Regions from separate parts of the Enterococcus sp. DIV1304_2 genome, predicted to be linked through region 2. Evidence: riboswitches for the same ligand, from Rfam matches in the RefSeq annotation. Region 2 holds a riboswitch; each other region holds the start of a gene.

Region 1 (7,469 bases), 150 kb from region 2:
ATTGAAAATCCCTCATGTACTTCTGTTTTGCCATATACTTTCCCAAAAAAACGGATACCATAATTTTCAGGTAAATCTACCTCTGCTTGAAACCATTCTTTTGCTTTGTCCGTTATTGTTAATTCCATGTGATGAGCCCCTTTTTATTGATTCATTTTATCATCAAGTATATCTACATCTTCTGTTTCTCCGATAACAAGTAGATTATCATTTTCACGTACATATTCGTCTGCGGCTGGCGACACTACGACAGAACGATCGAAGCGCCGGATGGCTACCACAGTCAAATCAAATCGCTGTCTGAAATTTAGTTCTGCTAACGTTTTATTAAAGAACTTGGGATTAGACACCCGAATCTCAGCAAGCGAAAATTTGTCTGACAGCTCTAAATAATCCAAAATATTTTTTGAAACAAGATTATGTGCGATCCGTATCCCCATATCCCTCTCAGGATGAACAACGCGATCTGCACCGATCTTTTCAAGAACCCGAGCATGATACTCATTTTGTGCTTTAGCTAAAATATTCGGAACGCCCATTTCTTTGACCATCAGAGTCACTAAAATACTTGCTTGGATATCTTCTCCAATTGCTACGATCACATGATCAAAATTTCTGATCCCTAAAGATCGTAAAGTCATTTCATCTTGTGCATTCGCAACCACTGCATGTGTTGCGATATTCATATATTCATTCACGCGATCTTCACTGCTATCAATGGCTAAAACTTCTTGTCCAGCTTCGACTAATGTCCGACAGATACTACCGCCAAAACGTCCAAGTCCTACGATTGCAAAATTCTGTTTCACTTTTCTCCTCCTTTTTCCATTCCATTTCAAGTATAGCAAAGCCACTCTAAAAACAAAAGTAACCCTGCTTTTCTTTACGGAAAACCCTAATTTTAATGGAGGGTCAAGAGAAGGACTACTATGGTAGACCATAGAATATTCCTTGATGTTTATACTAAAAAGGTATGCCTATATATACTAATTATTCCTACAATAAGTAACCTAAGAATACGTTAACTGAAATAAAGTAAATAAATAACCCAGCAATATCTTTGATCGAGGTAATGATCGGTGCAGATCCAGCAGCTTGATCAATATTCAATTTCAATAAGATAAAAGGAATCAAAAAACCCAAGGCTGCAGCTAAGGTCATTGCAAAGACCAAGGAGATTCCCACAGCTACACCTAACAATGGAATCCCTTGCCATACAGAAGCGACTATTCCAGATACGATCCCTACAACAATCCCTAAGCTTAAACCGATCCCTGTTTCCTTCAAAAAGTGCTTAATAAATGTGTTTAGATCAATATGTCCTAAAGATAATCCGCGAACAAAAACCGTCGATGACTGCGTCCCTACATTCCCACCCATATCCATGATCAAAGGAATAAAAATAGCAACAGCGGCCACTGATTCTAACGTTTGTTCAAACTCATCGATCACTAGACCAGCTAACATCCCTGCGACCAATGTGATGGCTAAGAAAGGCAACCTGACTTTCCAGATTTGCCAAAGACTGCCGTTGATCAGTACTGTACTACGATCAGCTTCTACAGAGGCGACATCTGCTAAACCAGCGGCATTGAACATATCCTCGGTTGTTTCTTGCTCTAAGACATCGATAGCGTCATCCACTGTCACAATGCCGACTAGTCGTGTTTCTTTATCCACGACGGGAATAGCGATCAAATCTAACTCTTGTAACAATCGTGCGGTTTCTTCCTGGTCAGTGTCTGTGGTTACATAAGCAACATGCTTGATCATGATTTCTTCAATGCGTTGATCACTTTCTGCAATGACTAAATCCTTTAATGATAGGACCCCTTCAATTTTTTTCGCCATATCTGTCACATACAAAATATAGATTGTTTCCATTTCTTTGGCTAATTTTCTGATTTTATGCAGTGCTTCTTCAACAGTCATTTCTTTCTTTATTGAAATAAATTCAGTCGTCATGATCCGTCCAGCCGTCTCATGTTCATAGCCCATCAATCGATTCGTCGTTGCACGCTCTTCTTCGGAAAGCTCTGCCAATAATTTTTTAGTCACACTCGCTGGTAATTCGTAAAACAACCTTACCCGATCATCTGGAGCCATCTCATTTACAAATTCAATCACTCCCTCATCCGTAAAAGAGCGAAGCAAGTCTTGTTGGACAGCTGGTTCAAATGTTTCAAAGATTTCGAGAGCTTTGTTCTTTGATAATAATCGAAAGACAAGAACTTGCTTATCTGAAGGTAGCGTAACAAATAGTTGGAGCAATTCCACTTTCTCGATCGTTGCTAAATAGTTCTTCAATTCTTCAAGCTTTTTTTGCTCAAGATAGTTAAGAATCGTCAATTGTGTTTCTAGGTTATTTGTATCATTTAGTGTTCTCATCTCGCATTCTCCTTTGTTACATCGTTTTTTCGATATAAACTTGTTGGATGGATTCGTTTAGAAAAACAGGAAGTACATAAAAAAGACGGCCTCCAAAAGAAGCCGTCTCATAAGATCCCATCAAAATGGTACCAGTGTTTACCTGAACGAACTTCTCGTCTGAGCTTTAGCACTAAAAGACGTAATTCTGGAAATATGATCCAGATAGCTACGTTAAGCACGCCTTAAGCCGACGTTGCCTGTTATACCCTGTGGCGTCTCTCGACGTTTGAGGGCAGTAGCCTGTGTTCTTTTAGGAGCCTCACCTAACAAGTTTTTATAATTAAACCCTACAGGTAAAATTGGTTTTTGTCAATAAGAGGATGAGTATTTGATAAAAAAATCCGGAATATTGTTAATCGTATCCCAATATAGTTATGCAATCATCCATTTTGTTTATTTTTACTTTACCAATCCATGCTTGAATGCGTAAATGGCAGCTTGCGTACGATCTTCCACTTCTAGCTTCGCTAAAATATTAGAAACATGTGTTTTGACTGTTTTCAAAGTGATAAACAATTCGTCTGCGATTTCTTGATTGCTTTTTCCTTCAGAGATCAACATAAGAATCTCATTTTCGCGATTCGTCAAATCATCGTGTAAGATCGGCTCATTGCGTCGACTCATTTTTTCCATCATTTTCGAGGTTACTTCAGGTTCAAGCACACGTTCGCCTCTTTGAGTCGCACGAATCGCATCAGCGATTTCATGGGCTGTCGATGTTTTAAGTAAGTAGCCCGTTGCGCCAGCTTCAATAGCTGGATATACTTTCTCATCATCAATAAAACTCGTGACGATAATGATTTTTGCTTCTGGCCAATCTTTGAGGATTGCTTTTGTAGATTCGATCCCGTCCATTTCTTCCATGACTAAATCCATTAAAATCACGTCCGGACGAAGTGCCATGGCTTTCTCATAGCCTTGCCGCCCATCCTCAGCTTCTCCGATCACTTCGATATCTTCTTGGATCGATAAATAGGATGAAACCCCTAAACGTACCATTTCATGATCATCGACTAGTAGTACTTTTATCATTTTTCCGCCTCCTTTATTAAAGGAACTTTGATTTCCACACTTGTTCCTTGTCCTTTGAAACTAATGATTTTTACTGTTCCACCAATACCTGCTACACGTTCTCTGATATTGTTTAGTCCGTAGCTACCGGTTTTTGTTTCATTCATATTGAAGCCAGTACCGTCATCGATCACTCGTAATAAAAGATTATTATCGATTTTATGCAGATACACTTCTAATTCATTGGCTTTTGCATGGCGTAACGTGTTTGAAAGTAGTTCTTGAACGATCCGGAAGAGATGATCTTCAATCGAATCAGATAAAGTGATATCTTCAATATCCCATTTCAATGCAATTTGTATCTTGTTTTTTAATTCTTTTAATAATTGCTCGATTCCTTGTTTCAAACTTTTTTCTTCAAGATTGACTGGTCGTAAATGTAGTAGCAACGCACGCATTTCAGATTGTGAAGCATTGATGATATCCGCTACCATCCTTAGTTGTTTACGAAACATTTCAGGCGTATCACTTTTTTCTGCTTGTTCCGTCAGAGCAGACATCATCATCATCGCTGCAAATAATTGCTGGGAAACTGAATCATGGAGCTCACGTGCTAAACGATGTCTTTCTAATTCTAAGATTTCTTCTTTTGTTTGTCCATCCACATATTGAGGTCGACTCGTCAATATTTGAAGTTCACTTGAGACTTCAACCATTTTTTCTTTGATTTTGGTTATTTCTTTTTCAATTTCTTTCACGTATATATCGTCAGAAGCGCTTGGTAAGGAATCATTTAAAACTTTTGCTTCATAATTGCCGGAAGAAATTGCACGTAATTGTTCTTCGATTTTCCCATAACGTGCTTTTTGTAAAAGAGAGACAATCAAAAAAACAATCAGGCCCACACCTGACGAAATCGCTAGTAAGTGAAAGATCAAAGGCACATATAAAATTCTGGCACTTAATAAAGTACGCCAAAAATGAGTTTGGTTGCTTGCGTAAAAATAAGTAAAAAAAGAAAATAAAATGACGATAAATGAGGCGATCGAAGCATAGATAGCTAGCATCGGTCGAGAAAGTTTCTCTATCATGCTCGGATCACCTCAATATCTCCAATCAATGTATTCGTAATGATTTTTAAACGACGTGGATTTTCATCGTAATCATTGCTATAGATTTTGATTGACTCATTCTTCAATGAGAATTGTTCTTCTTCAAATTGTACATTCCCTACTAAGGTTGCGTGCTCAAGACTGATTGCAATCCCTAAAGGAACTAAGATCCGTGTTCTACCGATGCCTTTTCTGACGATAACGATATTATCATCTTTAGGTAACAAGGTGTTTCCTAAATCAATGATCGTATCTCCTGAAAGAAGCGCGATATTGATATCGTCCCATTCATACACATCATTACCAATTCGCTGGTTACCGAATAATTGTTGTTTCTTTCGTTCATTGTTGTGGGACTTCACTTGCTCTGTTTGAACCATAATGATTTGTTTTTTTCGCCAAAAAGCATTTTTGGTTAGATCGATCCCAGAAATCTCTACGCCTTTAAGACCAATGAACAAGACAGCAAAAACTGCCATTACCCATAGCGCTGGACTATTGATCAAACTGAAGAAAATAACTAATCCACCTAGTACAAATTGAAAATTTTGAAAGCCCGATCTCGGTGATTTTCGCAATGCAAGATAGATATTAAAAATACCAAATAAGACTAATAGTAATAATTCAACATTATTTACGATTTGCCAAACTGCAAAGATCAATAGTAATGCTTCTACTACTATAAAAAAGCGCCAAGAGCTATTCATCGCTATTCTCCTTCCCTTTTCATTCTCTTTTTTATCATACCTATTTTTGTTTCGAGATGCTATAGGACTTTAGATGTAACTATCGATTTCTACAGCAAAAGGCCTGGGACTTTGTGTCATGGTCCCAGACCTTTTGCATAGACAAACTAATAATTAATTATCTGTGTCCAAATTTCTACTTATGCTTGTGCAACCTTGACGATTTTTACTTGCATATCGCCACCAGGTGTTGAAATCGTCACTTCATCATTTTTATACTTACCGATCAAAGCTTGTGCAATCGGTGAATCATTGGAAATTTTTCCAGAGAACGGATCTGCCTCAGCACTTCCTACGATCGTGTATTCTTCTTCTTCTCCGTCTGGTAACTCAATGAACGTCACTGTTTTACCAATAGACACTTCATCCGAATCAACCCCATCGTTGTCAATGATCTGTGCGAAACGGATCATATTCTCGATTGTAGTGATGCGCCCCTCTACAAAAGCTTGTTCATCTTTAGCTGCTTCATATTCTGAGTTCTCAGATAAATCACCAAAGCCACGGGCGATTTTGATTCGTTCAATGATTTCTCCCCGTTTAACTGTTTTTAATTCTTCTAATTCTTGCTCTAATTTTGCTTTTCCTTCAAGCGTCATAGGATATACTTTTTCTACCATGTATAACTCTTCTCCTTTTTCTATCGAATACCGCAAAAGGTAATCTTTTACGGACTACAGTCCAAAAAAGATTACCATGCTTTTTCTAAAATGTAAATGTTTTTCTAAAAATAAATCAAGATGTAGATAACGTTCAATTTTAGTTATTTACGTATTTTTGTACTAATTCCATATGCTCCTCATATGTTTTTGCAAAATAAACCTCACCTGTAGTGATATCTGCGACAAAATAGTAATAATCATTATCTGCCGGTTCAATCACAGCTTGGATAGCTGCTTCACTTGGACTGTTGAATGGTCCTGGCCCATATCCTTTATTTGTATAAAGGTTATAAGGTGAATCTACTGCCGTATCTTCATAAGAGACAAATTCTTTGTGTTCGCCTAACGCATATAAAATAGAAATATCTGATTGCAATGGCATTCCTATGTCAATGCGATTATAGAAAACTCTGGCAATATTTTTACGATCTGATTCAGATACCCCTTCTTTTTCGATCAATGAAGCAAGTGTCATGATTTCTTGAACCGTATGATTTTGTTGCTTGATCGTAGAAAAATAAGGTTGTAACACGGTATTCGTTTTTTCGACCATCTGAATGATCAGATCTTTAAGTGACATATCTTTATAGTAATCATAAGTCGCTGGGAATAAATAACCTTCTAAGCGATACTTGGTGTTTTCTGCCTTAGCTGCACTTTCTAATAAATCAGGGTATTTTTGAGTCAACTCAGTGAAAAAGGCTTCATTTTTTAGTAGATCTAAAAATTCCTGCTTATCTTTCCCAGTGATTTTTGCTACTCGTTCTGCAATCTGCTCTGCATCAAATCCCTCTGGTATCGTGATCTTCCCATCTGCCACTTCTGTAGGTTCTGAGGTGCCACCTTCTTGGAGCTCTTTACCGATTTCATCTAACGTCATGTTAGGGGCTAATTGATAGAAACCAGCCTGAAAACCAGTCATATTTTTAAATTTTGTATAATAATTAAATACGATACCGCTCTTGATGATATGGTCTTGTTCTAAAATCTCTCCGATTTGCTTATTTGAAGAGCCACTAGGTATTTCGATCGAAACCAATTGTTCATTCTCTGGGTCTAAAGGTTTTAAACCACTATCAATATAGCGATAGACCGTAAAACCAAATACACATCCAATAATTAGCAACGTAAGCGCAATCACTAAAATAATTTTTCCTACGATTTTATCTTCTTTTTTACGTAGGTCTTTTCGCTTACTGACTACATCTGTCGAATCAGTTGTATTCTTTTGTCGTCGTGTCTTCTCATCTGGATGTTGTTTGTTTTCTGACAAAACAACTCCTCCTTACTATCAACTTCATAACTTTATTCATTATACATGAAATTCAGGCGGAGGTGAATTATTTTTAACAATTCTTATGTCAAAATTGTAAGTAGTAAATCGATTCTCTTCGGCTTAAAATAGAAAATAAAATGATTCTTATTTACTAAATAACAATAATCTGCTTATTTTAATCACTAAGCTCCTAAACAGGAAGGATTGATAGACATGAACAAAAGTAAACATT
Region 2 (7,469 bases):
ATGGAGAAAACAGAGCTTTCCTTGGACGACATCGATCTATTTGAAATTAACGAAGCGTTTGCTGCGTCATCGATCGTTGTGAATCGTGAATTGAATCTCCCATCAGAGAAAGTCAATATTTATGGTGGTGCGATTGCGTTAGGCCATCCGATTGGTGCTAGTGGCGCTCGTATCTTGACTACTTTAGGCTATGCGTTAAGAAGGCAGCACCAACGATACGGAGTAGCTTCATTATGTATTGGTGGCGGTCTTGGATTAGCTGTTCTTTTGGAAGCTAATTTGCAACAAACTGGTGATAACGAAAAAAAAAAGTTTTATGAACTAACGCCAGAACAACGTAGACAGCGATTAGTTCAAGAAAAAGTGATTTCTCAAGCAGAAGCAACAGGTTTTAAAGAATCTGTTTTAACAGAAGATATCGCCAACCATTTGATTGAAAATCAAATCAGCCAAGTAGAGATCCCATTAGGTGTCGCATTGAATTTTCAAGTGAACGGTCAAAAAAAATGGATTCCTATGGCAACGGAAGAACCTTCTGTAATTGCTGCAGCGAGCAATGGTGCAAAAATATGTGGCGATATCAGCGTTCAGATACCCCGACGATTGATGCGTGGGCAAATCGTCTTGACTGGTCGTTGTGATTATCGAAAAATCAAAGAAGTCATTGAAGCAAGAAAACCAGAATTGGTCACTTGTGCAAACGAAAGCTATCCTTCGATCGTCAAGCGTGGTGGAGGTGTCCGAGAAATTTCTACTCGAGAATTTATGGGGAGCGAGCATGCCTATCTTTCACTTGATTTTTTAGTGGATGTCAAAGATGCGATGGGGGCGAATATCATCAACTCGATTTTGGAAGGAGTTGCGGTTCGTATCAAAGAATGGTTCCCTGAAGAAGAAATCTTGTTCAGTATCTTAAGTAATCTGGCGACTGAATCTTTAGCGATCGCGACTTGTATGATTCCTTTTGAGCGATTGGCAAAGGACAAAGAAACGGGTCAGCTGATTGCTGAAAAGATTCGTCAAGCGAGTGAATACGCAAAGTTGGATCCTTATCGGGCAACGACCCACAACAAAGGAATCATGAATGGTATCGAAGCGGTCATCTTAGCCACAGGAAATGATACACGAGCAGCCGCAGCGGCTATTCATGCCTATGCTGCTCGAAATGGTAGTTACCAAGGGTTGACTGACTGGCAAATCAAGGAAGATCATTTGGTAGGGAAATTGACGGTTCCTTTAGCTGTCGCGACAGTAGGGGGGGCTTCCCGCGTCTTACCGAAAGCGAAAGCTTCTTTAGATATGTTAGCAATTGATTCTGCACAAGAATTGGCACAAGTGATTGCAGCTGTTGGTTTAGCACAAAACCTGGCGGCACTGCGTGCACTTGTTAGTGACGGTATCCAAAAAGGACATATGTCCTTACAAGCGAGAGCATTGGCAATCACAGTTGGTGCCAAAGGGGACGAAATCGAGAGAGTTGCCGCAAAGCTTAGGGAATCAGGAACGATCAACCAACAAAGCGCACTAGCTGCCTTAGAAGCTATCCAGGCGAGCAAAAACTAGGAATAATTTGCGAAATGGGCGTAGTAGCTGAGGGAAAATGACAAATAATTTTCATTATTATAACGTGCCTCTCAAAACACATAAAAAAATACCTATGCTAAGTATGAAGAATCTATAATCTGAAATTTATTTTTTTCATAAGAGACCATCACGTCTTTTTATGCTATTTTCATTTTTATGTGAGGTTGTATAATATTAAACAAAACGTAACAGACCTTGTCGATTAAAGGTTTTCTGTTACGTTTTTTTACATACTCTGATCTAAAAAATATAGAACATATATTATTAAATTTTAAAAATAATTTATATAACATTAAAAAAAGCTAAAGTTTTTTAAGCTTATTTGAGGTTCTCTTGTGAATAAATAATCTAACAGGTATACTTTTCCTCAAATAGAATAACTTGTTAGGCGAGACTCCTAAACAAACATAGGCTATTGCGCAGAAACGTCGAAAGACGCCAATGTGTAAAACAGGAATTGTCGGATTAAGGCTCTTCATAAGATAGCTAAGAGAAATCTTTACGTTGTTTAGTGTCAAAACTCACACGATGAGACTGAAAAGCCAATCGTTTTTTTCGTTTGGCTTTTTTTATTCAAGATGGGTAAGTGACGTATCTCCGCTGTAACACAAAGGAGAAATATAGGATGGGTGTAAAAGACATAAGAAAAATAGATTTGTATTTGCTCGTACCATATCTGTTGATCAGTGTAATAGGATTATTGATGATCTATAGTGCGAGTACGTTCCGTTTGATGTCATTCGATCAAAGTACAAATCAACTTTTAGTTCGACAAATGGTATTTGTAGCACTTAGTTGGGCAATGATTTTTTTCATTTACCGAGTGAAACCTGCATTTATACTCAATCATCGAATCGTAAAAATAATGATGGGGATCGGTATCGTGGGTCTGATCTTGACAAAGGTACCTGGGATTGGTGTCAATATCAGTGGGGCGCAACGATGGATCTCAATTGCAGGTTTTCAATTTCAACCTGCTGAAATTGTCAATGTCGGTATGATTTTTTATTTAGCTTATTATTTTAGAAAACCCAAGCAATCATTGAATGAATTAAAAAAACCCTTTTTTATCATCGCTTTATGTTCTCTGCTGATTTTATTCCAACCAAAAGTAGCTGGTGCGATCTTGTTGATCATCTTAGCTGCAATCATGATCACGACGGTTCAATTACCAGTTCGCTATATTTTATTGTTTTTTGCAGGACTGTTCAGTCTCTTTTTGCTCCTTGGCGGCATTATTTATTTACTAGGGCAAAATGACCTATTACCAAGTATTTTTGCTCATACTTATGATCGCTTGAGCATTGCTTTTAATCCTTTTTTAGATCCTTATGGAAAAGGATTTCAGATGAGTCAATCTTATTATGCCATGTACAACGGTGGGCTTTTTGGATTAGGATTGGGAAATAGTATTACCAAAAAGGGCTATTTACCAGTAGCCGAGACTGATTTTATTTTTTCGATTATTTTAGAAGAGTTAGGTCTGATCGTGGGCTTACTGATTCTAGCAATGTTATTTTCGATTATTTTGCGCTTATTTGTCTTGAGTGCGAATGAACCAAATCAGCAGATCGGGTTGATTTATTTGGGAACAGGGATGCTGTTATTGCTACAGACAAGTATCAATATTGCAAGTATCAGTGGCATGATCCCAATGACAGGTATTCCGCTTCCTTTTATTAGTTATGGAGGATCAAGCTATTTGATTTTATCCATGCTTTTGGGCGTTTGCCTGAAACTGTCCTCACGAGGTAAGCAAAATGAAATTTAAAATAAATGAATTCAACTATGCATTATTTTTACCAATCTTTCTTTTATATTTATTAAGTGTCGGTGTGCAATATGGGGCAGCTGTTTATGACCAAGTTCCAGTCCGAGGAGTCGTGCTTCGACAAATCGTGTTTTGTTTGATGTCGGTCGGGCTGTTGTTTCTAACACAACGAGTGAAAACAGTCGTATTGTTAAGATATTCTCCTTATCTTTATGGCTTTTCACTTTTTGTGATGGGCCTGTTGTATCAGTTTTATGATCCGGTGATGTTTCAACTCACAGGCACCAAACGTTGGCTTAGGATTGGCAGCTTTTCATTTCAACCTTCTGAATTAGTGAAACTCACCTTTATCTTAGTGGTTGTTTATTTGACCTTGATCTATGAGCAAAAGGTGAAACAACGAACCGTTAAAACTGATTTATTTTATGTAGGAAAGATATTACTGGTTAGTTTACCGACCTTTTTATTGATGTACATGCAAAAAGATTTTGGAACAAGTTTGGTTTTTGTCATATGCTTGGGGGCATTATTCATGATCGCTGGGGTACATTGGAAGATCATGACGGCAATAACCTCGATTCTAGTTATTCTCGGGGCCATTTTGATTGCTTTAGTTTTTACTGAATACGGACACCAGATTTTATATCGTCTGAATTTTAAGACTTATCAGTTAGATCGAGTACGCGCATGGGTTGATCCATTTGCATATAGCCAATCGATTGGTTATCAACAATCACAAAGTTTACTTTCTATCGGGGCAGGTGGGTTTAGTGGCAGGGCCGAAGCAATCAATCCTATCTATGTGCCCGTTCGTGAATCAGATATGGTCTTTACAGTGATTGCTGAAACATTTGGCTTTTTAGGAAGTGTTTCTGTGCTCTTTTTATATTTTTATCTTTTTTACCAAATCATTTATAGTGCAATCGAAACAAATAATAAAGGAAATGTGTATTTTGCGATTGTCTTCGTATTTGGTTTGTTATTCCAAGTGTTTGAAAATATTGGAGCTGCGATCGGTCTACTCCCATTAACAGGGATTCCTTTACCATTTTTAAGTCAAGGAGGAACTTCCCTCTTGGTTATTGGCTGTGGTTTAGGCATTATTTTAGGATTTAAAAAGTATGAATGAGAAGTAGAAGGGAAGTTATTATGAAACAGATGCCAAAAGGAACATTGGTGGTAGCATTCGTATCATTCGTCTTATTGACGACTTTGACCACACTAGTTATGACAGAAAACACCTTATTCAACCAACTCGATTTAGCCATTTATCAACAGGAGCGATTAATCGAATTCCCAGTATTAACAACATTTTTTAGTTATTTTGCAAAACTAGCAACGATTATTCCTACTTTATTTTTCACAGGGTTGCTGGCAATTTTTAGTTGGCGGAAACAATACCATAAATTAGCCATTTGGCAAGTCTTAATGGTTTTGACAGTTAGTTTGATTGGCTACGTGATGAAACAAGCTATCCAGCGGACACGACCTGATGTGGAGCAATTGATTCCTAGATCTTCTTACTCTTTTCCAAGTGGTCATTCGATTTTGTCTATGACGCTATTCTTAGTATTTTTGATCACCATGTACATTATTTATCGTGAGAAAAGGGTAAATAAACTAGTATGGGTGGGGGCTCTTTATCCATTATTGATTGCTAGTTCTAGAATTTATTTGAGAGTACATTATCCTAGCGATATCTTAGCAGGTTTTTTACTGAGTTTTTCAGTTGTTTTCTTATGTTATAGTCTGTTTTTCTCTTTTATCACTGAAAAAACAGTAAGAAAAAAGCACCAACAAAAACGAATATTCACTAGAAAACAAAAAGTTTTATTGTCTATTATGGCATTTCTTTTCCTATTAGTAGGTTCTGCAGTTGCATATGGTGTTCGCTTTTACTACGATGCCAGACAGACCGTGACTTCGATGCAACAACCGCTACAAAGAGAAACCGTTCAGCGGGAAAAGGATACGCCAGTCAGCATTTTAGTTTTAGGTATCGCCAATAATTCAATTAGAAAAACGGACTATCGTGCAAATACGATCATGTTGGTGACATTGAATAATCAAAAGAAAACAACGACGATCACTAGTATTCCTCGAGATTCTTTCGTAGAAATTGCCAATATGGATGGACTGGTTGATAAAATCAACCATGCTCATTCTTACGGTGGTATCGACATGATGGTGGATACGGTTGAACAATATCTTGATATACCGATTCATCACTATGTATCGTTGAATATGGATGGATTAGAAGCGTTGATCGATGCTGTGGGAGGAATCACTGTAAATAATGCGTTTGAGTTTACAGCAGAAGACATCCATTATCCAGAAGGTACACTAGAATTAAATGGTTGGGAAGGATTACAGTATGCGCGCATGCGAGCAGAAGATCCTGAGGATGACTATGGGCGACAGAAAAGGCAAAGGGAAGTCGTCAATATTTTAGTCAATGAGTTCTTATCTGTGAAAAGTTTATTCAATTATCGCCAGCTTTTAGAGGTAGTCGGTGAAAATGGGACAACGGATATGTCCTTAGATGAAATGCTCGGAATGATGAATGAATACCATTCGGCATTATCCAATATCACGAACCATCAGTTGAAAGGTGAACAATATATTGGTGATGGCATCTTGGGAGAAGCAGGGATCTACTACGAGAAGATACCCGATGAGGAACGGATGAGAGTGATGCAGTTGGTGCAAGAGCAATTAGAAACAACAGGGAAGAACGCAGCGCAACAATAGGAACAATTGATATTCTCTTTTTTACATTTATAAATGATAAAAAAAGCAGTTGAAATGAACGATGATCGTCATTTCAGCTGCTTTTTTAGGTAAAAATCATCACGCAATCTATTTGCTTGCGTTTATCTTTCGTTGATCGGTGTAGCGGCAAATTGTTCGATCAATGGCACGAATGTCAATTTCACTTTGTATTTACGTTCTAAAGCTTTTTCGATCGTAAATTCATTGACAGCAGACATAGAGATCTCTGCTAATTTTCGTGTGTCGTCTTTGACTGTTTCATTGATCACTACAGCATCTGCTGTTTTTTCAGCAGTGAACTTCGGATATTCTGCTACTAGTTTTGCAAAATCATCGAAAGTCAAAGAATCTGTCACTACTTTTTCATCACTTGTTTTCTTGTCAGTTGTTGCTTCTTTATTGACTGATTGAGAAGTTGTCTCAACTTTTTCAACTTCTTTTGTTGGTGTTTCTTTTACAGACGCGTCATTAGTGACTGGTGTCGCTACAGGTTGAGCCGTTGGTTGATCTTTTTTCATGCGTTGATCATTCCAGTAAGAAACAATCTCAATCAATAGGTTGTCACGGAAACGTTCAAAAATCGTTGCTTCACCAGAACGAATACGTTTCAAGACAGCAGTAAAGTTATCGTCGATTGGTACATTGATGCGTGTATCTTCATTTGCTTGTCCTGCTAAGCCAATGATTAAGACTTGACGGTTTTTAGGATCAAGCATGACTTGCAATGGCAGCCCATAACGGCGTAAACTTTCTTCTTCCAATGAACGGAATAATTGCGTGCGAATTCCATCTAAAGAAGGACGGAATTGTTTTAATAATTTTTGTTTTTGTTTTTTCTTCATAAATACTCTCCTTCATTCATACCCTTTCGATTATAAGAAAAAAACGAGCAAATGAAAAGGTTTATCAAGAAAAAACTTTTATTACTTCGATGGAAAAACAAAATTGAGTGGGATTATCGACCTCTCACATATGCTAAAACTGAATAAACGGTGGAAACAGCAGTAAACTTCTCGGAAATAAGGCGACATCCACAGAAATTTGATGAACAATTTCGTAGATATCGCCTTATTTCCCGAGGTTAAATACTTCTGTTCCAATCTCTCAAAAAGGGGAGCAAAAGTCCACAGACTAATGCTCCCTCATCTAGTTATTTTTTTGGCAATAAGGCAAAGGTGACTAGTTCTGGTGAATAGATGACCTCATGTCCTTGCCATTGCATCGTCATCAATGAATGATCCAAGCGTTTTTTTATTTCCGCAAGTTTTTCATCCCTTGACCAGTTTCGAGCAGGAAAATGCTGGATTTTTTCTGGACGGATCAAAAAGATGAAATCTGGATC
Region 3 (7,469 bases), 1.0 Mb from region 2:
ATCTCAAAATAGTTGAACTATTTTAAAATGCTAATATTTTCGCATGAAAATCGAATCGATAATATGATTTTCAGTTTTATGGAGAATTATATCGGCTCTTCCACGAGTAGGCAAGATATATTCGTTTAAATTCTTCAAATTCACATTTTTCCATACATCTCTTGCCATTTTAAACGCATCTTCACGATTACCAATGGCAAATTGGTAGTAATAGTTTTGTGGATGTTGAAAAGCTGTATCAAGTAACGCGCCAAAGCGATCCAAATACCATTTTTCGATCAATTCAGAATCTGCATCAACGTAGACAGAGAAATCAAAAAAGTCACTGACGTAAATCTGTTGATTAGCTGGTAGTTGAAGCGTGTTGATTCCTTCGACAATCAAAATGTCCGGTTGTTGGATCAGTTCATATTCATCGGGAATAATATCATAGACATCGTGAGAGTAGACGGGAACTTTGGTTGTTTCTTGACCGGATTTCACTTGATTAAGAAAATCGATCAACCTTTCCATGTCATAGCTTTCCGGAAATCCTTTCCGGTCCATGATACCACGTTCTTTTAAGACTTTATTCGGATATAAAAAACCATCTGTGGTGATCAGCTGGACATTTCTTCGTTTGAATGTCCGAGACAAAATCATTTGCAATAAGCGCGCGGTGGTGCTTTTACCAACTGCGACACTTCCGGCAATCCCGATAATAAAAGGTGGGACTTGAGTATATTTATGAAGGAATAACCCTTTGCTCAGAGAGAGGGATTCAAACTCTTTCATATGCAGAAAAATCAAGTGCGCAAGTGGTACATAAATGTCGCGAACATCTTGCATGGAAATACGGTCATTCAAACTTTTTATACTATCTAGTTCATCTTGTGTCAATGGAGCTTGACCATTTCGGTAAAATTCGCGCCACTCTTCTCTTGCCACACGGTAATAATTCATTGGATCATTCATACATAGCCTCCTGGATTCTCCCATCAATGGACCTATTTTAACATAAATGCGTGTCAAACCCTACCACTTAGGCGAGAAACTAATTGGTTTTTTCTCATATCAGAGGATGGAAGAATAGGCGTTCTTTCTTTTTTGATAACTGAAAAGAGGCGAGGAGAATAGAGGATTGAGTAAGAAAAAAGTAACAGTTTAACTCAAAGTTAACTGAAATGGCAGGAATAGAAGTAACATTTTGGGAAGTAAATAGACACCCACCAAAATTTGAAGAACAAATTCAGTGGATGCCGCCTTACTTTTCGAAGATAAATCTCTCTGGGATCTCTTATCGGTGTTCATTTACGACATTGAAATACTTGTTTTATTTTGATTTCAGTATTCATCGTTTTGGCAAGTAATAGGTGCCAGTATCAGCAGATCCCATCATTTGTGTAGTGTGACATGTTTGATTAAAAATCGCTTGGATTTCTTTTTCAACCTCTGGATAGAAGTAAAAATTTTCTGATTCACTGTTTTTATAAAGATAAAAATGAATGGTTGGAAATGTTGGTAGAGAGACAAAACAAACAGGTTCAATAGCTAAAAGTTCTTGCACAAAGGTATTGGCTAATAGCATTCCTTTTCCTTCTGTAATCATTTTCGCTGCTCCTAAACTATCTGGACAGACGACATATTTTGGTTCATTGGTCAGCTGTTTGACTACTTTTTTCGTAATCACTTGATGTTCTACATGGTCGAGTAAAAAGATAAAAGGTAACTCTTCTAGTACTTCCGCGGATAATATCCCATCTGGTTTTACAAAATAGTTACTGATTGCTACTTTAAGTTCCAAAGTGGCTAACCTTGTTTGAATAAATTTGGGGTGATCTAGGGTAGCAGAAGTAATGGCAAAGTCGATTTCTTTCTGACTTAGTTTATTTAGCAGATCCAATGAAGGAATATAACGGTAGTCGATCGTAAAGTTTTGATGCCGGATTGGATATTTGTTTGCTTCAAAGATAAACGAAGCATCGCTTGTACCGACACGCAAAGCAGGATAGTCTACTGATTCATTTAACAGAATTAGGCAGAAGTCGCCCATCCTCTATAGGTGGGTGATGAATGCCGTTCGGTATGAGGGTTACCGTTGGTAACTCGAAGACCGACAACTAAGGCGTATTGCTTTTTTATTTTGTCTCATGTTAAAATCAGTCTATACAAGAAATGAGTTGATATAACATGGAATTAGACACAAATAACCATTCAGTATTTCTTCTTTATTATCACCTTGTTTTAGTAACGAAATATCGTAGACAAGTAATTGATAATGAAATATCTAACTACGCTAAAGCGACTTTTGAAAGAATCTCAGAATCGTATCACATCACTTTAGTTGAGTGGAATCATGATAAAGATCACGTTCATATTATGTTCAAAGCTCAACCAAAAACAGAATTGACAAAATTTATCAATGCCTATAAAAGTGCTAGTTCACGTTTGATAAAGCGCAATTATCCAAGAATCAAACAATTTCTTTGGAAAGAAATGTTCTGGTCAAAAAGTTTTTGTCTTTTGACAACTGGTGGAGCACCAATTGATGTGATTAAGAAATATATTCAAAATCAAGGAAACAATCATAAATAGAAAGCAGGCGAGCTTTATGGAGCGACTAAAAGCATATAAATTTAGAATCTATCCAACAGAAGAACAAGAAACCTTCTTTGCTAAGTCTTTTGGCTGTGTCCGTAAGGTCTACAATCTAATGCTTGATGACCGAATGAAAGCTTATAAAGAAACTAGGAAAAATTCCTCTAAAAAAATGAGTTTTCCAACGCCTGCAAAATATAAGCAAGATTTTCCGTTCTTGAAAGAAGTGGATAGTCTTGCTTTAGCAAATGCACAACTCAACCTAGATAAGGCGTATAAGAACTTCTTTCGTGATAAGTCCGCCGGATTTCCTCGTTTCAAAAGCAAGAAAAATCCAGTTCAAAGCTATACGACTAACAATCAAAATGGAACAATCACTTTGATTGATAATCAATTTGTCAAACTTCCTAAGTTGAAGTCGTTAGTTAAAATTACGCTCCATAGACAACCTAAAGGTCTGATCAAATCCGCTACAATATCACGTCATTCTAGCGGTAAATATTATATTTCTTTATTGTGTAAAGAAGAAATAGCTGAGCTTCCTAAAACTAATTCCGCTATTGGAATTGACCTTGGTATAACTGATTTTGCAATCCTTTCTAATGGTCAAAAGATTGATAACAATAAATTCACGTCAAAAATGTCAAAAAAACTAAAATGTGAACAACGTAAGTTGTCAAGACGTGCATTATTAGCTAAACAAAAAGGTATCAATCTGTTTGAAGCTAGAAATTATCAAAAACAAAAACGTAAAATAGCACGACTACATGAAAAAGTAATGAATCAACGCAATGACTTTCTAAACAAGTTGAGCACAGAGATTATCAAAAACCACGATATGATCTGTATAGAAGACTTAAATACAAAAGGTATGTTGCGTAATCATAAACTAGCAAAAAGTATTTCGGATGTTTCATGGTCTAGTTTTGTGACTAGGTTACAATACAAAGCTGACTGGTACGGTCGAAATATTATCGAAGTGGATAAGTGGTTCCCATCTAGTCAAATCTGTTCGAATTGTGGACACAAAGACGGCAAGAAATCTCTAGAAATTCGAGAATGGACTTGTCCTGTTTGTCATGTTCATCATGACCGAGATATCAATGCTAGTATCAATATTCTGACCGAAGGTCTAAGACTACATTCTATGGGATTAGCTTAGATCCAATCATCAAAAACCGTAGGAACTACGGGGATAGCTTGGTAAATAAGAGAAACCGCTGTGAGTAAAGAAATACGCTTGCAAGTATGCTCTATTCCCAAGAAGCTCCCACTTCAAGCGTTAAAAACCGGTAGGTTTAGCTAAGTGGTGAGTAGTTCACAGAACTACTTAACGAAGAAATACTAACATGTAGCTCTTTTGAAGCTTGCGAGAGGCTGTTGAAACGGGCAATCATATAGAAATATTCTAATTTTTCGATCGACATACAGCTATGCCTCCTTTATCATTTTATTCTCCTTTTAAATGTCTCATGGGCCTCTTAAAAAAACAATAGTTATCGTGAAGCACACATAGAGATTAAACAATCCTTAATGAATGTGAAACGAATCACTATTACTTTTAATAGGAAATGAAGCATGACAGTTTTATCAGTCGCTAGTTGATTTTTATGCGAGTCAATGATTTATAGATTCTTGATCGAAGGCTAGTGATTGATAGGTTGCAATGGATGAAGCGAATCTCAACTAGGAAAGGAAATCAATACACCTAAGAAAGCAAAAGAATGAGGAATAAGACACACTTACTTAAAGCGGTTTACTACTGTTTTTTGGTGGCGTGAGGTTTGCTGACAACATAAAAAAGCCTCTTTAATACATAAAGGGCGGTGTACTCAAATAAACATTGGTAAGTGTAATTTGCAATTGTAAGGCGCAATTGTAATCACGTTAATTGAGCTTTGGCTTTCTGAGACGTAAGAAACAAGTTCTAGTTATCTTGGAAAAGCCTTAATCCGACAATTCCTGCTTTACACGTTACTGTCTCTCGACATTTCCGAGCGATAACCTGTGTTCTTCAGAGTAACCTCACCTAATATGATTATTTTTCATCCATATCATAAAGGGCAGTGGAAGTAATAGTCAATCATGCGCGTTTCATGAATAGAGATATCATGGAGATATTTGTCTTCTTAAAAACGCTAATAGTAAGGTTTATGGGACTTCTATTGATATTTTCTCTACTTTCACGAAACAGATTACGCAAATACCGAAAAAGGAGAAGAGTGAGCAGCTAAGAAAATTTTTTTCTTCCGTATCGCGATTAAATGGTTATATTTATAAAAGAAAACAGAAGAAACACAGTTTCGCTTGCACCTTCTCATGGAACACGTTAGACTATGAACAACTAACAGATAAGAAGGATGGAAACTATGACGAATCATTATTATTCCGAACACCCAGAGACTGCTCATGAGTTTGACGAATGGTCATTTGAGCTAAGAGGGAAAACCTTTCAGTTTGTGACAGACTCGGGTGTGTTTTCACGTGAAACAGTTGATTATGGCTCACGTGTATTGATCGATGCCTTTGAATGGGCACAGCTACCAGATGGCAAAATTTTGGATGTTGGCTGTGGCTATGGTCCAATCGGGCTTTCTCTTGCCTATGCGAGTGAGCGCTTTGTTGAAATGGTAGACATCAATGCTAGAGCGGTGGACTTGGCACAAGGAAATGCGAAGCGCAATCAAATCAAAAATGTAGCGATTCATCAGTCAAATATTTATGAAGAGGTGACAGAAACAGACTATGCTGCAATTGTCAGCAATCCACCGATTCGTGCAGGCAAAAAAGTTGTACATGAAATCTTGACTGGCGCATATCCCCGCCTATGTACAGGTGGCACCTTAACGATCGTCATTCAGAAAAAACAAGGTGCACCTAGCGCACAAAAGAAAATGCAAGAAACATTTGGTAACGCAGAAATCGTGATCAAAGATAAAGGCTATTATATTATCCGAAGTGTAAAAGAAGATTGAACATAATCGAATGAAAATAACGGAGCAGTCGAAGGAATGAGTAAGAATTTCTTCGACTGCTTCGTTGTTTGTTCATACAAGTAAGATGGGTAAATAGAGTGGGTTAGGGGAAGTGAGAGCTAGCTTCGAAAAAATAAGACATCGTTTATGAAATTTGCTTAGCAAATATCTATATGGGATTGATTTACTTTTGACCAAGCCTTTTTTCCCTCTATCCATTTCGAAAACCATTTGGTACACTGTTAGGGAATTTACATATATAAAGGGGGAACAAAAGTGAAACTGACAATTCGAGATATTGCTGAGATGGCAGGTGTTTCAGTGACGACTGTGTCACAGATTTTAAATAATAAAGGCAGCCGTTTTAGTGAAAAGACACGAAAAAAAGTGTTGTCGATCGTAAATGAACATCATTACAAGCCAGATTATTTTGCTTCCAATGTGATCAATCGTCACTCAAAAACGATTGGCATGATCGTGCCAGATGTGACGGATTTCTTCTTTTCCAAAGTGATCGAAGGGGTCGAAAGTTATTTAAACCCCTTAGGATATGTCATCATTCTTTGTAACTCCAGACATAGTCAAGACAATGAACTGAAGTATTTAAGGGAGCTTTCTCATCGATCCGTAGATGGTTTATTGTTAGCGACGCCGAATGTGTTGCCTCAAGAGTATGCCCTTGATAGTAGTTTTTATAACAACATGCCGATCATCCTGATCGATCGTGGGTTGAATCGTCGAGATAACGGTCGCTTGATCGTGAAGGAATATGAAGGCGCTTATCAAGCTGTCTCGTTATTGATCAAAAACGGTCACACGAAAATTGGTATGTTAAAAGAGACAACTGGCTATTATCAGTTAGAAGAGCGATTCAATGGTTATCGTCATGCACTAAAAGATCATGGACTGGCGTTCAACGGTAAGTTTGTAGAAGAAGGAGACTTGACTGTCCAAGGAGGGTACGAAGCAAGTAAGCGCTTGTTACGTCATAAAGATGTAACGGCGGTATTTTGTGGCAATGATGCCATGGCGATTGGTTGTTACCAAGCAATCGATGAAATGGGCAAGCGTATTCCAGAGGATATTTCGGTCATCGGCTTTGATGGATTAAAATTGTCTGAGTATATGATCCCTAAGTTGACAACGGTCAAGCAACCGAGTTTCGATATTGGTTTTTATGCAGCTCGCTTTTTGATTGACACGATTGAATTTCCACAAAGAAAAGTTCCGAACAAAGTCTTTGAAACAAAATTAATTATTCGTGAGAGCGTAAAAACATTGACAAAGGTCTAGTAGGGCGTTATATTGCTTATGTAAGTGTTTACAAAGTTGGTAAGATACATTGCGAGAAAATAGTAAACCGGTTTACTAAAGTGGTTTACCTTTTTCGAAATTCCTGTATAATACCGAATGAAGAACGAGGAGGATTACGGCATGCGGATGGTCGATTTGATCGAAAAAAAGAGAGATGGACACCAATTATCAAAGGAAGAGATTTCGTACATTGTCACGAACTACACAAATGATAACATTCCTGATTACCAAATCAGCGCATTATTGATGGCTATTTTCTATCAGGATATGACCGATGAAGAAATCACTGATCTAACGTTGGCAATCGCTCATTCTGGCGATGTGATCGATTTAAGTTCCTTAGATGGGATCAAAGTCGACAAGCATTCTACCGGAGGCGTGGGGGATACAACTACCTTGATTTTAGCACCTTTAGTAGCAAGTGTAGGTGCAACTGTGGCAAAAATGTCAGGGCGTGGTCTTGGCTACACAGGTGGCACATTAGATAAGTTAGAAGCTATTCCTGGATTTCGGATCGAACTATCAGATGAAGAATTCATCCGCACCGTGAACGAAAGTAAAGTAGCGGTGATCGGCCAATCGGGCAATCTCGCTCCAGCAGAT
Region 4 (7,469 bases), 460 kb from region 2:
CGCCTTTGTCATTTTGTTCATCGATTGAATACTCTGTTTGTAAAATATCCTCAACTTTCTTTCGATCGTTGGCTTCAACTGCGGCTAATAAACTGCCAGATGGGTAACTCACAAGCGATTCCTCCGTTTCTTCGATTAAATGATCGGTTTGTTCAGTGGTTGTTTTTTCAACAGTAGAACTAGTGCTTTTCGTTTGTTCAGGAATAGGCATCTGCTGTGGCTCTTCACAACCCGTTATTAAAAACAATGAAACTGCAAAGGGCACGATCAGCCAAGCTCTCATAAATACGACCCCCTTTCTATCATCATATGATGAAGCAATCAATACCGCAAATGAATGAACTTACACTAGTAAAAGAATAAGGAATCGGTTGTTATTACACTTGAAGTTATAGTTTTTTTTATAAAAAAGAAATAACGGTAATTAATTAATTCTAATCCTGTAAATTTATAATAAAAAAATTAAGAATAAAAAATGATATTTTTTTAAAAAAGTTCAATACTAGGGTGCATCCATAAAATATTGTTTACACAACATTTTGTACGGTACTTTAACAAATTTTTCGTGTTTTTTTATTACCTTGCTTGCGGTAATTGCTGGTTAGATTTAATCTTATCTGTCTGTTATTCTTAATTTAAGATAACAAAAGCAAATACATAATATACATTTTTTCGAAAAGTTGATGTTATCTATATTAATCGTTAATTACGGAGGGAAACATGAAAAAACAAATTTTAGGAACCATTTTATGCTCAAGTATTTTATTTGGAGCAAGTCTAGCTATTGGTGGGAATGAAGCATCTGCACACGGATATGTACAGTCTCCTATCAGTCGTGGGTACCAAGGACATTTAGACAGAGACACAAACTGGAATGCTGCTTTCCAAAAATATGGAGCGGTTATCAACGAACCTCAATCTTTAGAAGCCTTAAAAGGATACCCTCAAGCTGGACCAGCTGATGGACAAATTGCATCAGCAGGTGGTTCACTTGGTGATTTCAATCTTGATCAACAAACTTCATCACTTTGGACAAAACAATCGATTGATCAAGGAGCAAACTTATTTACATGGCGCTATACTGTTGGACATGCAACAACAAAATGGCATTATTACATGACAAAAGCAGATTGGAATCCAAACGATAAATTAGAACGTTCTGATTTTGAATTGATTGGTACGATCAACCATAATGGAACACCAGCAACAACGACACCACACGCAATCAACGTACCAAGTGATCGTTTAGGTTACCATGTGATTTTAGCTGTTTGGGATGTAGCGGATACAGCTAATGCATTCTACAACGTGATTGATGTTGATGTGAAAGGTGATTCAGCTATTCCTGTGAAACCACAAGCACCTCAAAATGTACGTGCTGCAAATGTGACTGCTTCTTCTGTAGAATTAGCATGGAATGGCCAAGCCAATACTGTATCATACAACGTTTACCGTGACGGTGAATTAGTTGGAAATACAAATGATCCAGAATTTAAAGATGCAGGACTAAATGAAGAAACAACATACAACTATGAGATCGAAGCAGTTAGCCAAACTGGATTGACATCTGACAAAACAGCGATTTCAGTAACAACTAGAGCGACAACTGCTGAAGAAAAACCAACTGCTCCTAAAAACTTACATTCAATGGGTGAAACGACTTCAAGTGTGTCATTGATGTGGGGAGCTTCAACCCATACACAAGGTATCAAACAATATGATATCTATCGTAATGGTCAGTTAGTGGCTTCAACGCCATCTACTAGCTACACAGATGAAAACTTGGCTTCTGGCACAACATACTCATACGTGGTACGTGCAATCAGCACAACAGACGAAGTTTCAGATGCAAGTAACACTTTATCAGTGACAACGAAACAAGATGAAACAATCGAAGGAATCCGTGAATGGAAAGTAGGTACAATGGCTTCACCAGAACGTTATTCTATGAATGAAGAAGTAAGACACAATGGAAGAGTCTATATCACTATTGTTCCACATTTCAACTTTGGTGATGTTACTTGGGCACCTGACCAAGCACCAACATTATTCCGTTTGAAATAATCAATTTGACACTCAGCGCATGAAACTGCGCTGGGTGTTTTTTTGTGAATAAAGGTTGCAATAAGAACGTTTAGTTGACAATGAAGGAGATTGTCCGATACCATGACTATCATCAGGAATGATCATTCAACCAGAAAGTAGGAAAGCAAATGTTCAAACGAGTACCTTCAGAGTTAACAGAAAGAGAAAATTATAAACTGTTGATTGGCTCAGTTATCCCCCGACCGGTGGCAGTGGTTGCGACAAGGTCTTCAAAAAGAGTGACCAATGTAGCACCATTTAGTTACTTTAATATCGTCAGTTCCAATCCGCCGATACTTTCTTTAGCTATCCAAAGAAAAAACGGGGAATGGAAAGATACGGCAAAAAATCTTCTCGAAACAAAAGAAGCCGTGATCCATGTTCTAGACGAAAGAATACTTGTAGATGCGAATCAGACAGCTGCTAGCTTATCAAGCGAAGAAAGTGAATTGACCTTGACTTCTTTCAGCGTTTCCAAATCTGATACCATCGATGTTCCAAGGATCAATGAAGCTAGTATAGCTTTTGAGACCACACTCTATCAACATGTACCAATCAAAAAAGGCGAAGAAACAACAGCTGATTTATTTTTATTAGAAATAGCTGCTTATCAGATGAGTGAAAGTGTCTACGATGAACAAACAGGCTACATCGATCCTAAAAGTTTACAGCCAATCAGTCGCTTAGCTGGAAACGACTATGGGAAGCTTGGTGAGATTATTTCAATGTTACGCCCGAAATAATTGCACTGTGGACGAACTCGTTTTTCTAAAGACAAAAGAAGTTTCCTTACTTGTCATCAAGTCTTAAAATTTATTAAGTAAAGTTTAATTTAGTTATTTTATTCTTTTTTTTATTGATTATCGATTTGAAGAGGAATAAGATGGATTTTGTAAAAATCAAATAAGTACTAACCTTGTTAGGTGAGGCTCCTATACAAACATAGGCTATTGCTCAGAAACGTCGAAAGACGCCAATGGGTCAAACAGGAATTGTCGGATTAAGGCTTTTTCAAATAGCTAAGAATGCGTTCTTTACGTTGTATAGTGCTAAAACTCGGACGATGAGATGATGCCAGGTCAGAAATCTTGTTCGAAAAGGTTTCTGACCTTTTCTTATGCTTTCTATTTCTTTTTACCTCGCTTTACCTAACTTGTGTCTGGATGAGAAAGGGGGATGCGTTGGAAAAGCTATTTGATTTTATCACTAGAGGTATTCATTTCATTACAAAGAATGCCGAACGAAATAAAACAGAGAGACAAACAAAAAAGGTCGACGAGTTGCAGCTCAATCGACCCAAAGACATGTAAGAGAATATACTCTTTACTTGATTCATCATAATAGACAAAGGTCCTCGTTTCAAGTAGAAGAGTTTGAAAGGAAGAGGCAACTGAATGAAACCATTTCAAAAAATCGTATTAAGTATCTTGTTAGTGCTTGCAATGGTCATTGGCTTTTTTTCTTTTGAATTTATCCAAGGGTTCTCCTCAGTGAAACAATCTGCAACAGTTGAGAAAGTCGATGCACAAGATGTTCCATCGATCATCAATGTAGCATTGATTGGTTCTGATGCACGATCAAAAGAAGAAAATGGTCGTTCTGATTCTTTGATGGTCGCCCAATATGATCAGAAGACGAAACAAGCAAAATTGATTTCTATCATGAGAGATTCTTACGTCTCTATTCCTGGTTATGGAATGAATAAGATCAATGCCGCATATTCTTATGGTGGTATCGACTTATTGGACCAAACCTTACAAGATAATTTCAAGTTAGAGACCCCTTATTATGCAAGTATTACGTTTCAAGATTTTGTTGATTGTATCGATGAATTGTTTCCAGATGGTGTGACGATCGATGCAGAAAAAGATTTGGATTTAGATGGGGTAGCTATCAAAAAAGGAAAGCAAACAATGGACGGAAATACCTTGCTGCAATATGCTCGTTTTCGTGAAGACGAAGAAGGTGATTTTGGACGGATCCGTAGACAACAACAAGTCGTTGAGGCGGTAGCCAGTCAATTGAAAGATGTCACATCGATCATCAAATTACCCAAGGCGATCGGCAAACTTTTAGGTAGTATCCAAACCAATCTACCGGAAAGCGTACTGTTAGATTGTGGGTTAGATTTCCTAGATGACGAGAAGAAAATCGATACATTGTCCGTGCCCGTTGATAAAAGTTGGGACTTCAATGATCATACACCAGCTGGTAGTGTCTTGGAAATCGACTTGACTAAAAATCAGCAAGCGATACACGAGTTTTTGGACAAATAACCATATAACCCTATTGATAAACCAGTTCCTAAAACGAACTGGTTTATTTTGATTAAAAAAAAGTTAACATAAGAACAGTACTGGTTAAGAATCATTTGGGCTGCTGTTCTATTTCCTCTTCTATGTGTTAGAATATCTTTGATTCGTACTTTTAATAAAGAGAGGTATTCAAAACATGAAGAGGAGTGGCAGACAAAAGAAAAAATCGACCGGCATCTATATCGGAGCGGGAATCGTCGTCTTGCTTGCAGCAGCTGGTGGTGGCTTCTTTTATTATCAACACGTTCAGGAACAACAAGCAGTAAAAGCTGGAGAACAAACGATTGAAGGATTTATTGACTCCCTGAATCAGGAAAATTATGAAGAAGCGGTAAAATCACTTCAAGTAGAGAAGGATAGTGATCTTACTGAACAAGATATTTTGGAAAAATATCAAAACATTTATGGTGCAGCAGAGATCAGAGGGATCAAACTCTCAGACTTATCCGTGACAAAAAAAGCGAATGATACGTATGAGTTTACGTATAAAGCTAAAATGAATACGACGCTAGGTGAATTGAAAGACTTAGCATATGAAGGAACCTTGTCCAAAGAGGGAGACCAAACCAAAATCAATTGGCAACCTAATTTGATTTTTCCGCAAATGGAAGGACAAGATAAAGTCAGCTTGAGTACAGATGTAGCGTCACGTGGCGAAATCTTGGACCGTAATAAACAGCCGTTAGCGACAACTGGGAAATTAAAACAATTAGGTGTCGTACCTGCGAAATTAGGTGAGGGTGAGGAAAAATCAGCGAATATCAAAGCAATCGCTGAAGCATTCGATTTGACGGAAGCCAGTATAGAACAAGCGATTTCTCAAGGTTGGGTCCAACCGGATTACTTTGTTCCTTTAAAAATCATTGATGGGGAAACATTAGAACTTCCCAATGGAGCAACGATCCAAGAAGTTGACGGTCGTTATTATCCACTAGGGGAAGCCGCTGCCCAATTGATTGGATACGTAGGAGATATCACCGCAGAAGACATTGAGAAAAATCCTGAGTTGAGTAGCACAGGAAAAATCGGGCGTTCAGGCTTAGAAATGGCTTACGACAAAGAATTAAGAGGTACGAATGGCGGGAAGTTAAGTGTCACAGATGAAGAAGGAAATGAAAAAGCTGTCTTACTCCAACATGAAGTGAAAAATGGACAGGATATCCAGTTGACGATCGATGCCAATGCGCAAAAAACGGCCTTCGATAGCTTAGATGGAAAAACAGGTTCTACTGTGGCGACAGCCCCTAAATCTGGAGATTTGTTGGCACTTGTCAGTTCACCTAGCTATGACCCAAATAAAATGACGAACGGTATTTCCCAAGACGATTACAAAGCATATGAAGAAGACCCAAATCGTCCATTTATCAGTCGTTTTGCCACAGGTTATGCGCCGGGTTCAACATTCAAAATGATCACCGCAGCCATCGGTTTAGATAATGGCACATTGAATCCAGATGAAGTCTTGACGATCAATGGATTGAAGTGGCAGAAAGATAGCTCTTGGGGTTCTTACCAAGTGACGCGTGTGAGTGATGTACCACAAGTCAACTTGAAAAATGCTTTAGTTTATTCTGATAATATCTATATGGCACAAGAAACATTGAAAATGGGGGAAGAAGCCTTTAGAAAAGGACTTAATCAATTTATTTTTGGTGAAGATCTTGATTTACCGATCCAAATGAATCCTGCGCAGATCTCAAATGAAGACTCATTCAATTCGGAGATTTTGTTGGCAGATACAGGATATGGACAAGGACAATTGTTGATCAATCCGATCCAACAAGCAACGATGTATAGTGTTTTTGCAAATAATGGTAGTTTAGTCTATCCACGACTAGTCATGGATCAGGAAACAAAAGATAAGAAAAATGTTGTCAGTGAATCAAGTGTCCAAACGATTTTGCCGGATTTAGTCGATGTCGTGCAAGATCCGAACGGAACTGCACACTCGTTAGCTGCACTTGGCATTCCGCTTGCAGCAAAAACTGGCACAGCTGAAATCAAAGAAAAGCAAGATGAAAAAGGACAAGAAAACAGTTTCCTTTATGCAATCAATCCTCAGACAAATGGCTACTTAGTGATCAGCATGTTAGAAAACAAAGAAGAAGGCGATTCTGCCACTAATCGAGCGCCTGCTTTATTACAATATTTGAACCAAAATTACCAATAAATATAGAGTTTGAAATCGGATACAAAACTATTGGTTATTTTCCTTTTCTAGTGATACACTAGTCTATAGAAACGAGTGTAAATAACAAGAGGAGGAGATAAGATGACTGATGTTCCAAGAGCAGTAAAAGCGGAGATGGCAGCTAGCATGTTGAAGATCCAATTTGATAATGGTGAAATGAGATATTTAAAATCACATTTAGCAAAAGAACATGCAGAAGCTTTTTCGATGAAAAATGGCAAGAGAAAGAATAGTTTATTGGCTTCACAAACAACCTGGGTAGGCTCGACTATTGAAATTCAACCAGATGGCACTCTTGTTCTGAATGAAAATGATTATTACTCTCCAGAAGAGTTATGGAACGATAGCAAAGAGCATATTATTTGATCAAAAATAGAGCCTTTCTATTAGATTCGAGAAATCTAATAGAAAGGCTCTATTTATCTGAGAACGAATCACCCGTGATACACTTTTCTAGTAAAGTATTTAAGAATCAATGGAGAGATCAAGGTACTTAATAAGATTACGATCACAAGTGGAGAATAATATTTTGCTTCAATCAATTGGCTTTGTTGTCCAATTTGCAAGATGATCAACGCCATTTCACCACGTGAGATCATGCCAGCTCCTACCATAAAGGCACTATTCGTTGAAAAACCGGCTACTTTCGCCCCTAGATAACCACCACCAAGTTTAGTCAAGACTGCAACAGTCGTTAGGATCAAGATAAAAATCAATTGTTCCCCAAAGTTGGAAAAATCGACTTCTAGTCCAACACTGACAAAAAACACAGGGATGAACACTGCGTAACCTAATGCTTCAACATTATGGTACACCTCTTCTTTGACGGTCGTTTGACTCACAGCGATGCCTGCAAAAAATGCGCCAATGACTGAACT

Evidence for each region. Region 2 has a riboswitch for magnesium ahead of IGJ14_RS04995 (FtsW/RodA/SpoVE family cell cycle protein). Riboswitches for the same ligand answer to the same signal wherever they lie in the genome.
Region 1: another riboswitch for magnesium. It lies ahead of mgtE (magnesium transporter); the one in region 2 lies ahead of IGJ14_RS04995 (FtsW/RodA/SpoVE family cell cycle protein).
Region 3: another riboswitch for magnesium. It lies ahead of IGJ14_RS00220 (LysR family transcriptional regulator); the one in region 2 lies ahead of IGJ14_RS04995 (FtsW/RodA/SpoVE family cell cycle protein).
Region 4: another riboswitch for magnesium. It lies ahead of IGJ14_RS07005 (LCP family protein); the one in region 2 lies ahead of IGJ14_RS04995 (FtsW/RodA/SpoVE family cell cycle protein).

The regions. Positions count from the first base shown of each region.
Region 1 covers NZ_CP187851.1:897,139-904,607, reverse strand. Annotated here, with positions in the region: gene IGJ14_RS04290 (HesB/YadR/YfhF family protein) at 1-128, opposite strand, end outside; gene IGJ14_RS04285 (potassium channel family protein) at 144-809, opposite strand; gene mgtE (magnesium transporter) at 997-2,388, opposite strand; M-box (ykoK) riboswitch at 2,533-2,708, opposite strand; gene IGJ14_RS04275 (response regulator transcription factor) at 2,830-3,462, opposite strand; gene liaS (two-component system sensor histidine kinase LiaS) at 3,459-4,532, opposite strand; gene liaF (cell wall-active antibiotics response protein LiaF) at 4,529-5,260, opposite strand; gene greA (transcription elongation factor GreA) at 5,440-5,919, opposite strand; gene mltG (endolytic transglycosylase MltG) at 6,059-7,234, opposite strand; gene IGJ14_RS04250 (serine hydrolase domain-containing protein) at 7,451-7,469, shown strand, end outside.
Region 2 covers NZ_CP187851.1:1,046,700-1,054,168, forward strand. Annotated here, with positions in the region: gene IGJ14_RS04990 (hydroxymethylglutaryl-CoA reductase, degradative) at 1-1,563, shown strand, start outside; M-box (ykoK) riboswitch at 1,958-2,125, shown strand; gene IGJ14_RS04995 (FtsW/RodA/SpoVE family cell cycle protein) at 2,210-3,355, shown strand; gene IGJ14_RS05000 (FtsW/RodA/SpoVE family cell cycle protein) at 3,345-4,484, shown strand; gene IGJ14_RS05005 (phosphatase PAP2/LCP family protein) at 4,505-6,106, shown strand; gene IGJ14_RS05010 (hypothetical protein) at 6,229-6,969, opposite strand; gene IGJ14_RS05015 (hypothetical protein) at 7,278-7,469, opposite strand, start outside.
Region 3 covers NZ_CP187851.1:46,338-53,806, forward strand. Annotated here, with positions in the region: gene coaA (type I pantothenate kinase) at 31-954, opposite strand; gene IGJ14_RS00205 (LysR substrate-binding domain-containing protein) at 1,331-1,981, opposite strand; gene tnpA (IS200/IS605 family transposase) at 2,170-2,574, shown strand; gene tnpB (IS200/IS605 family element RNA-guided endonuclease TnpB) at 2,591-3,739, shown strand; gene IGJ14_RS00220 (LysR family transcriptional regulator) at 3,876-4,004, opposite strand; M-box (ykoK) riboswitch at 4,454-4,621, opposite strand; gene IGJ14_RS00225 (class I SAM-dependent methyltransferase) at 4,947-5,552, shown strand; gene IGJ14_RS00230 (LacI family DNA-binding transcriptional regulator) at 5,829-6,845, shown strand; gene IGJ14_RS00235 (pyrimidine-nucleoside phosphorylase) at 6,987-7,469, shown strand, end outside.
Region 4 covers NZ_CP187851.1:1,505,033-1,512,501, reverse strand. Annotated here, with positions in the region: gene IGJ14_RS07020 (ankyrin repeat domain-containing protein) at 1-283, opposite strand, end outside; gene IGJ14_RS07015 (lytic polysaccharide monooxygenase) at 721-2,064, shown strand; gene IGJ14_RS07010 (flavin reductase family protein) at 2,214-2,828, shown strand; M-box (ykoK) riboswitch at 2,994-3,160, shown strand; gene IGJ14_RS07005 (LCP family protein) at 3,480-4,361, shown strand; gene IGJ14_RS07000 (penicillin-binding transpeptidase domain-containing protein) at 4,537-6,570, shown strand; gene IGJ14_RS06995 (hypothetical protein) at 6,673-6,957, shown strand; gene IGJ14_RS06990 (cation:proton antiporter) at 7,026-7,469, opposite strand, start outside.